2 regions of the Sphingomonas sp. GW821-FHT02B09 genome follow, and region 1 is predicted to be linked to the other one. Evidence: riboswitches for the same ligand, from Rfam matches in the RefSeq annotation. Region 1 holds a riboswitch; the other holds the start of a gene.
The links. Region 1 has a riboswitch for glycine ahead of gcvT (glycine cleavage system aminomethyltransferase GcvT). Riboswitches for the same ligand answer to the same signal wherever they lie in the genome.

Region 2: another riboswitch for glycine. It lies ahead of AC07U4_RS20975 (L-serine ammonia-lyase); the one in region 1 lies ahead of gcvT (glycine cleavage system aminomethyltransferase GcvT).

What each region holds. Positions count from the first base shown of each region.
Region 1 is NZ_JBWKVV010000001.1:1,140,317-1,144,973, forward strand. Features, by position in the region: gene gcvH (glycine cleavage system protein GcvH) at 1-273, opposite strand, end outside; gene gcvT (glycine cleavage system aminomethyltransferase GcvT) at 273-1,478, opposite strand; glycine riboswitch at 1,537-1,642, opposite strand; glycine riboswitch at 1,643-1,735, opposite strand; gene AC07U4_RS05245 (hypothetical protein) at 1,835-2,470, opposite strand; gene ispH (4-hydroxy-3-methylbut-2-enyl diphosphate reductase) at 2,640-3,611, shown strand; gene thrB (homoserine kinase) at 3,664-4,617, shown strand; gene rnhA (ribonuclease HI) at 4,614-4,657, shown strand, end outside.
Region 2 is NZ_JBWKVV010000008.1:3,138-7,794, forward strand. Features, by position in the region: gene AC07U4_RS20965 (helix-turn-helix domain-containing protein) at 1-434, opposite strand, end outside; gene AC07U4_RS20970 (replication initiator protein A) at 888-1,853, opposite strand; glycine riboswitch at 2,206-2,295, shown strand; gene AC07U4_RS20975 (L-serine ammonia-lyase) at 2,401-3,816, shown strand; gene rfbB (dTDP-glucose 4,6-dehydratase) at 3,978-4,657, shown strand, end outside.

The DNA of each region.
Region 1 (4,657 bases):
TTCCGGATCCGAGTTGACGAGGCTGGGATCGTCCGACAGCGCGGCATTGCCCTCGGTCACCGTCCCCGACACCGGCGAATAGACGTCCGACGCGGCCTTGACCGATTCGACCACCGCGGCCTCGTCGCCCTTGCCGAGCTGCTTGCCCGTCTCGGGCACCTCGACGAACACGATGTCGCCGAGCTGGCCCTGCGCATAATCGGAGATGCCGACGGTGCCGGTGTCGCCATCGACATCGACCCACTCATGATCTTCGGTGAAATAACGGCTCATCACTTGCCTCCTGCGCGGACATAGCGGTGGGGAACGAACGGCATCGGAGCGACCGTCGCCTCGTGGATCTTGCCGCGCTGGACAAGGCGCAGCGGCGTGCCGGCCTCGGCGAGCGCGGCGGGAACATAGGCCATGGCGATCGGCGCACCGACGCTCGGCGCGAAGCCGCCGCTGGTGACGCGGCCGATCACCGCGCCCTCGGCGTCGACGACGCTCGCGCCCTCGCGCACCGGCTGGCGCCCGGCGACCGACAGGCCGACGCGCTTGACCGCGGGACCATCGGTCCGCTCGGCGAGGATACGCGCGGCGCCGGCGAAATCGGCGGCCTCGCGGCGGCGCTGGGACAGAGCGAAGCCGAGGTCGGCCATCACCGGCGTCGTCTCGGGATCGAGATCGTGGCCGTAGAGCGGCAGCCCGGCCTCGAGCCGCAGCGAATCGCGCGCGCCGAGGCCGATCGGCTTGACCTCGGGCTCGGCGCAGATCGCATCGGCGAAATCGGCGGCGGCCTCGGCGGGGATCGAAATCTCGACGCCGTCCTCGCCGGTATAGCCCGAACGGCTGATCCACAGCGCATGGCCGTTCCAGTCGAACGCGCCCGCGGTCATGAACACGAGATCCTCGACGCCGGGGATCAGGCGCGACACGGCGGCGACCGCCTTGGGCCCCTGCACCGCGAGCAAGGCCTGATCTTCCATCAGGTTCATCGTCAGATCGTCGGGCAGCACGTCGAGCAGATAGGCGAGATCGTCATATTTGGTCGCGCCGTTGACGACGACATAATGGCTCGCCGCGCCGAACGGATGTGCGCCCTCGGCGGGCAGCGTCGTGACCATCAGATCGTCGAGGATGCCGCCCTCGTCGTTGAGCAGCAGCGAATAGCGTATCTTGGTCGCGGCGAGCCCGGCGATATCGCCCGGCAGCACCGCTTCGAGCGCCTTGGCGACGCCGGCGGCGTCGAGCCCGTCGCCGGTGAAGCCGACCTGACCCATATGGCTGACGTCGAACAGGCCGGCGGACTCGCGCGTCCACAGATGCTCGGCCATGATGCCCTCATATTGAACGGGCATTTCATAGCCGGCGAACGGCACCATGCGGCCACCGCGGGCGCGGTGCCAGCCGTCGAGCGGCAGCAGCTGGATTGCGGGCTCGTCGCCGTCGAGGTCGTCGAGCGGGTCGGGCAAGGTGTCTGGCAGCGAATCGCTCATCAACCGTCTCCAAGAAAGGCACGGGACCAAAGACGGCACGGGGCCGCAATCGATCCGTCATACCCCCTCTGTCACGGTGACCTGAGAGCTTTGACCCGGCGCTTGGCGCGGCGGGCTTACCCCTTCGGTGGCTCCTCAAAGGAACGCTTTCCAGAGTGTCGATAAGGCAGCGCGCGGTCCCGTTTGCCTGAGAGATTCCGGGGTGGTTGCTCCTTCGGCGGCCTCCTTGTGCAGAGGCTCTCTCCCGCGCCCGCCCATGCCGGTCGCCCGGCATCGACGCGTGGTGCTGTGACGGGCAGCGGGGCCTTAGTCAATGCGGAAACGCCCTCCCCTCCCTGCGCGGGAAGGGATGAGAATCAGCGTTGCGCGTTATACTTCAGCTGGTCGTCGGTGAGCTGGAAGCCGACCAGCGCCTCGAAGGTCGCGCGCAGCACTGCGGAGCGCACCTCCGGCCGCGCCAGCGGATCGGTCGCGGCATCCTCGTCGCCCGCCTTGCGCTTGCGGGTGAGCTGGTTGCGCACCTCGTCGGGCAAGGTCGCCGCCGCCCGCGCGATCTGCGTCGAGGCGGTGCCCTGCGCCTGCGCGCGCGCCTGCCCGGCGTCGAAATGCACCGCGATCTGCCCCTTGCGCTTGGCGGTCACCGCCGAGCCGCCGCGGACGATCGCGATATAATAAGGCAGCACCACGTCGCGCGGACCCTCGGTCCGCGTCCGCCGCGCGAGCACGTCGAAGGTGACGCTGGTGGCGATCTGCTCGCCGGCGTCGTTGCAGGCGCCGCGCACGTTGGTCATGCTGGCGACGACGTCGATCGCGCTCGCGTCGCGGCTCGTCGCAGGATCGAACAGGGTGATGTCGCCGGTACCGGCGGCGACGCCGACCGTCGGGCAGGCGGAGCGCACGGCGGAGATGCCGCCTTCGACGATCTCGCCCTTGCTGGCGCAGCCCGAGAGGATCAGCGCGAGGGCGGACAGGCCTAAAGCCGAGGTTTTCAAGAGGACGCGTACCTTTGTCGAACGGACAGTGATGCCCCGCCGGAGAACCCGGGCGATGCGCGGCGCACCATAGGAACCGGCTTTCCCGCGTGCAAGCAATCGCGTACTTCCGCGCGGTGAGCCAATCGCGTACTTCCGTGCGCCGCACCAATCGCGTAGAACCGCCGGCATGGCCTCCCAATTCCCCGCGGACGGCGGCAAGCCCGTCCTCGAACTGCTGATCGCCGCACCGCGCGGCTTCTGCGCCGGCGTCGACCGCGCGATCCGCATCGTCGAACTCGCGATCGAGAAGCACGGCGCGCCCGTCTACGTCCGCCACGAGATCGTCCACAACAAGTTCGTCGTCGACACGCTGAAGGCGCAGGGCGCGGTGTTCGTCGAGGAGCTCGACCAGGTGCCCGACGGCGCGCCGGTGGTCTTCTCCGCGCACGGCGTGCCCAAGTCGGTGCCGGTCGACGCGCAGAACCGCGGCCTCGACTATCTCGACGCGACCTGCCCATTGGTGTCGAAGGTCCATCGTCAGGCCGAGCGGCTCGTCGCCGCGGGCCGCCACATCGTCTTCATCGGCCACGCCGGCCATCCCGAGGTCGTCGGCACCTTCGGTCAGGTGCCCGCCGGCGCGATGTCGCTGATCGAGACCGCCGCCGATGCCGAGATCTTCGCGCCGGTCGATCCCGACAATCTCGCCTTCCTCACCCAAACGACGCTGTCGGTCGACGACACCGCCGCGGTGGTCGCGGTGCTGCAACGCCGCTTCCCCACCATGCTGCCGCCGCGCGGCGAGGACATCTGCTACGCCACCTCGAACCGGCAGGCGGCGGTCAAGGCGATCGCCGCGGCGTGCGACGCGATGCTGGTGATCGGCGCGCCCAATTCGTCCAACTCGGTGCGGCTGGTCGAGGTGGCGGAGCGCGAGGGCATTCCGGCGCGGCTGATCCAGCGCGCCGGCGATCTCGACTGGACGTTCCTCGACGGCGTCGGCACGCTCGGCATCACCGCCGGCGCCTCCGCGCCGGAGCTGCTGGTGCGCGAGCTGGTCGACCTGCTCTCCACCCGCTTCGCGATCACCGAGCGCGAGGAGGAAACGACGCGCGAGACGATCGCATTCAAACTGCCACGCGGCCTCGACGCCGCGGCATAGGCTGACCGTCCCCCGGCGCACGTCCGGGGGACGTGGAGACTGGGGAGGGATCATGGCCGTCTACACGCACGTCTCGGCCGAGGCGCTGTCCGCGTTCCTGCGCCGCTACGCCGAGGTCGGCGAGCTCGTCTCCGCCAAGGGCATCGCCGAGGGCGTCGAGAACAGCAACTATCTCGTCGACACGACGACCGCGCGTTTCATCCTGACGCTCTACGAGAAGCGCGTCGACGCCGGCGACCTGCCCTTCTTCCTCGACCTGCTCGATCATCTGGCGGACCGCGGCCTGCCGGTGCCGCCCGCGATCCGCGACCGCGACGGCGTCGCGATCCAGACGCTGGAGGGCCGCCCCGCCTGCCTGATCCGCTTCCTAAACGGCGTCTCGGTGACCCGCCCGACGCCGGATCAGGCCGCCACCGCCGGCGCCGCGCTCGGCGCGCTACACGCCGCGGTCGCCGATTTCGACGGCGGCCGGCCCAACAGCCTCGGTATCGCCGACTGGCGGCCGCTGCTGATGCGCTGCGGCAGCGATCTCGACGCCATCGCGCCGGGCCTGTTCGCGCGCGTCGATGCCGCGCTGGCGGCGGTCGAGACGGCCTGGCCGCACGATCTGCCGACCAGCGTCATCCACGCCGATCTGTTTCCCGACAACGTGCTGATGCTCGGCGCACGGGTGACCGGACTCATCGATTTCTACTTCGCCTGCCGTGACATACGCGCCTATGACGTCGCCGTGATGCACACCTCCTGGGCCTTCGATCCGCAGGGCGCGCCGCTCGCCGGCGTCGGCCCGGCGCTGCTCGCCGGCTATGGCGGGGCGCTCGGCCTGTCCGCCGCCGAGCGCGCCGCGCTGCCGGTGCTCGCGCGCGGCGCGTGCATCCGCTTCCTGCTCACCCGCGCATGGGACTGGCTCGACACGCCGGCGGATGCGCTGGTGACGCGCAAGGACCCGCTCGCCTATCTGCGCCGGCTCGACTGGTACGACGCCCATCCGGAGGCCTTTGCATGACCGACCCCGCCGCCCCCCAGCTCGTCGAGATCGCCACCGA
Region 2 (4,657 bases), on a different contig from region 1:
GCGCGGGCGACGGTCGCGCGGCCGAGCGCGGTCGCCTCGGCGAGCCAGTCGTAGCTCGGATAGACGCGGCCCTGGTTGAGCCGGGCGAGCGTGCACAATTCCTCGAACACGCGCACTGCTGCTGCTGTCAGCCCGGCGATGCTGCGCTCGGTGGCGCTCAGCGTGCGGGTACCGGCGCGTTCTTCGCGGCGCAGCCGGCGGCCGGCGTCGAGCGTGCGGCGACAGGCGCGCAGCAGCCGGTCGGTCTCGCCGGGGGCGGGCGTCGCGAAGAACAGCTCCTCGAACGTCCCCGCCTCGATACTGTCGCGCAGCACCGGCGCACCGGTGCGGTGGGGTGTGCGGGTACGTGCCGGGGCGCATGATCGATCGCGCAGCCCGTCGCCCGCCCGCGCGAGCACGCGGGCGCTCGCCTCCCCGAGGGTAAACGCCGTCATCTTCCATCCCCTTGCGGGGCCGGGACCGAGGACAAAAAAGACCGTGGCGCGAAACGCGCATCCTTGAACCGGAACGGGTTCGGAGCTATTCGGGAGACGTGAGCTGTTGAAAAGTCACCGATCGACGTTTGGCGACGCCGGTCTCTCGAATATTTCCTTGGGATGCCCGGCCTTCGTGCCGGGCTTTCCTTTATGTGGTCACGGCCACTCCATGAACATCGCCGCGGTCGACATGACCGCGTGTCATTCTTGTTGCAGCAATGATCCAACAGCGGAAGCGCTTACGATTCGTGCTTTCGAGTATTTAGCCCGAAAAAGTTCGTGCTTTCGAGTAGAATAGACGTTTCTATTCGTGCTTTCGAGTAACAATGGCGCGCCGCCATTCGTGCTTTCGAGTAGGAATGCACCGCATTCATTCGTGCTTTCGAGTAACAATTCGCAGCCGTCGGCGAATCACCCGACCGGATTGGTTCCCTCTGCCACGGCCGATTCGACGATGGTGCGATGCTCGCTCAGCACCGCCTGCCCCGGCTGCGGCCGCGGCGTGATCACCACCCGGTTCTGCGGCGCCTTGCGGCCGCGGCGCGGGGCGGCGCCTTCCTCCTCGGCCGCCTCGCTCTCGACCAGCTCGAGATGGTAATCGGGGATGCCGTCGGTCGCGACGATCTGCTTGAGCGCCGCCTTGAAGTTCGACAGCGGGTTCTGATAGCCGATCTGCAGGCGGAAGGTGGCGAGATCGAGGTCGAGCCCGCCCTCCTCGCAGGTCGAGCGCGCCACCTCGTAGATGCGCCGTTCGATCGGCCCGAGCTGGAAGTAAGCGGCGGCATAATCGAGCACGTGGCGATCGAGCAGGATCGCGCGGAACAGCCAGTCGCACAGCCGCACCTTGACCGCCTTCAGCCGCCGCTCACCGCTCTTCGTCTTGGAATAATGGAGTTTTGCTTCGGAGAGCCACGAGAAGAAGCCCTCCTCCCCCTCCCCGCCCGCTTCGATGTTGGTCTTGATCTGCGTACCCTGTAGCCGTTCCAGCGCCTCCGACAGCCGGCCGTAGGAGCGCGCGCTGTGGTTGGAGCCGGTGACCGAAAACAAATCGTGCGCGGTGAAGATGAAGTCCTGCTCGACGTGCTCGCCCGCCTCGAGCTTCGCTGCCATCAGGCTGGCGATATAGAGCACGATCTCCTTGTCGTAGATCGTCGCGACGCCGCTTGCCGAGGGTCGCACCTCGATCGACACGGTGGCGTGGTCGTAGGTCAGCGGCTTCATCCAGGCGTTCTTGGACAGCGCGAAGAAGGGAAAGGCCATCAGCGACCGCTCGCCGCGGATCTCGCCGTGCAGCGGGCTGTCGAGCGTGAACAGGTCGCGGTGCGGCACGGTACCGGCGCTGGCGGACGGGCGGGTCGGGGCAGGGGAACGGGCCATGATCATTTCCTACTCGAAAGCACGAACTTTTGGCACCCCACACGGGATTCCCGAGGGAAAATGGGCTTGGACGCCGTCCCATTCGTGCTTTCGAGTAGGAAATGGCGCGCGAGCGGCGGGTTTCGCCGACCCATGGCGGGCTCCGGCAGGAGCGGGCGCCGCGCCCGACGTATGCCGTACGACGCGTCGGATTGTCGACATGTCTATGCCTCGACCTTGTACTGCCAAGTCCTTCGAATCTTTTGCGGTGCCAGACGCCACGAGGTCGATCTGTCGACATGTCGATAGCTCGACAGGATGGAACGGGCGCGTGCGGTGCCCTTGACCGGTGGCGGGGCGATGATACCGTCCGCGACGTCGATCAGGGAGAGACCGGGCTGGCCCCGGCGCCGAAGGAGCAACCGCCCCGGAAACTCTCAGGCAGAAGGACCGATCGACGACGACATCTGGAGAGTGGCGCCAGCCGGTGCCCGCCGACGGGATAATGATCTCAGGCGCAAGGGACAGATGGGGCATGCAGGCCGGCAGCGACCGGCGGAAGGACCGCATGCACACCGATCCCGTCACCGCGCCGCTCGACCGCAACCTCGATCGCCCGATCAGCGTCGCCGAATTGTTCACGATCGGCATCGGCCCGTCGAGCTCGCATACCGTCGGCCCGATGCGCGCCGCCTTCGACTTCGGGCAGCGCGCGCTCGGACAGGGCGCGGGGCAGGGGATAGGGCAGGGGGCTCCGGTCGGCGTCACCTGCGATCTCTACGGCAGCCTCGCGCTCACCGGGCGCGGCCATGCCACCGACACCGCGACGATCCTCGGCCTCGCCGGCTGGGAGCCCGAGCGGCTCGATCCCGATGCCGCGCCGGCGATCCTCGCCGATATCCGCGTCGAGCGGCGGCTGACGCTCGCCGGCCGCCACGTCATCGCCTTCGCGCCCGACGACGTCGTCTTCCACCCGCGCGACTTCCTGCCCGAACATCCCAACGGCATGACCTTCACCGCCCGCTATGCCGATGGCGCAACCTATGCCGAGACCTATTTCTCGATCGGGGGCGGCGCGATCCTGCGCAAAGGCGAACGGCTCGCCGCGGGCAATGTCGCGGTGCGCCACCCGTTCGGCTCGGGCGCCGATCTGCTCGTGCTCGGCGATGCCACCGGCCTGTCGATCGCCGAGCTGGTCCGCGCCAACGAGGAGGCGTGGCGCAGCCCCGCGGAGACCGACGCCTTCCTCGACGCGGTCCGCGCCGCGATGAGCGCGTGCATCGACCGCGGCATCGCGCAGGAGGGCATATTGCCCGGCGGCCTCAAGGTGCGGCGCCGCGCTCGCGCGATCCAGCAGGGCCTCACCGGCGACACGCCCGGCCGCAATCCCGCCGAGGTGTTCGAGTGGGTCAGCCTGTGGGCGCTCGCGGTCAACGAGGAGAATGCCGCCGGTGGCCGGGTGGTCACCGCGCCGACCAACGGCGCGGCCGGCGTGCTGCCCGCGGTGCTGCGCTTCTACGAGACGCTGATCGAGGGCGCCGACGACGAGGGCGCGCGCCGTTTCCTGCTCACCGCCGCGGCGATCGGCATGCTCTACAAGAAACGCGCGTCGATCTCAGCCGCGGAGATGGGGTGCCAGGGGGAGGTGGGGGTCGCCTGTTCGATGGCGGCGGGGGCGCTCGCCGCGGTGCTCGGCGGCAGCAACCGCCAGATCGAGAATGCCGCGGAGATCGGCATGGAGCACAATCTGGGCCTCACCTGCGACCCGATCGGCGGGCTGGTGCAGATCCCGTGCATCGAGCGCAACACGATGGGTGCGGTGAAGGCGATCAACGCCGCCTATCTCGCGCTGCGCGGCGACGGCAGCCACGTCGTCAGCCTCGACGCGGTGATCGAGACGATGCGCCAGACCGGCGAGGACATGCGCTCGAAATACAAGGAGACGAGCCTCGGCGGGCTCGCCGTCAACGTGGTGGAATGTTGACGTGTCGGCGTGTCGACAGCCATACATCCAAGCATGTGCGACTTGAGCGGAATGCACATCGACAAACCTAATCGTCGATCCCTATGCAATCCGACATGTCGACACGGCGACATGTCGTAGCCTAGATGTGCCTGTTAACCCTTTGCAGCTAGGCACAAGCCATGCGTATTCTCGTCACCGGGGGAGCCGGCTTCATCGGCTCGGCGTTGGTCCGCCACCTGATCCGCAACACCGGGCACGAGGTGCTGAACCTCGATGCGTTGACCTATGCCGGTACGCTGACCGCCCTCGCGCCGATCGCCGACGATCCCCGCTATCGTTTCGTCCATGCCGACGTGTGCGATGCGGCGGCCGTCGGCGCCGCGATCCACGACTTCCGCCCGGACGTGATCACCCATCTGGCCGCCGAGAGCCATGTCGACCGATCGATCGATGGCCCTGGCGCCTTCGTACAGACCAACGTCGTCGGCACCTTCACGATGCTTACCGCCGCGCGTGCCTATTGGCAGGGCCTCTCACAAACCGATCGGGCGGCCTTCCGCTTCCATCACATTTCGACCGACGAGGTGTTCGGTTCGTTGGGGCCTACCGGTGCATTCACCGAAGAGACGCCCTATGATCCGCGCTCGCCCTATTCGGCGTCAAAGGCGGCATCCGATCATCTGGTCAGTGCCTGGGGCCATACGTATGACCTGCCGGTGCTCGTCACCAATTGCTCGAACAACTACGGCCCCTATCATTTTCCCGAAAAGATGATCCCGTTGATGATCGTCAAGGCCATGGCGGGAGAGACCTTGCCTGTCTACGGGCGCGGCGAAAACGTGCGCGACTGGCTGTTCGT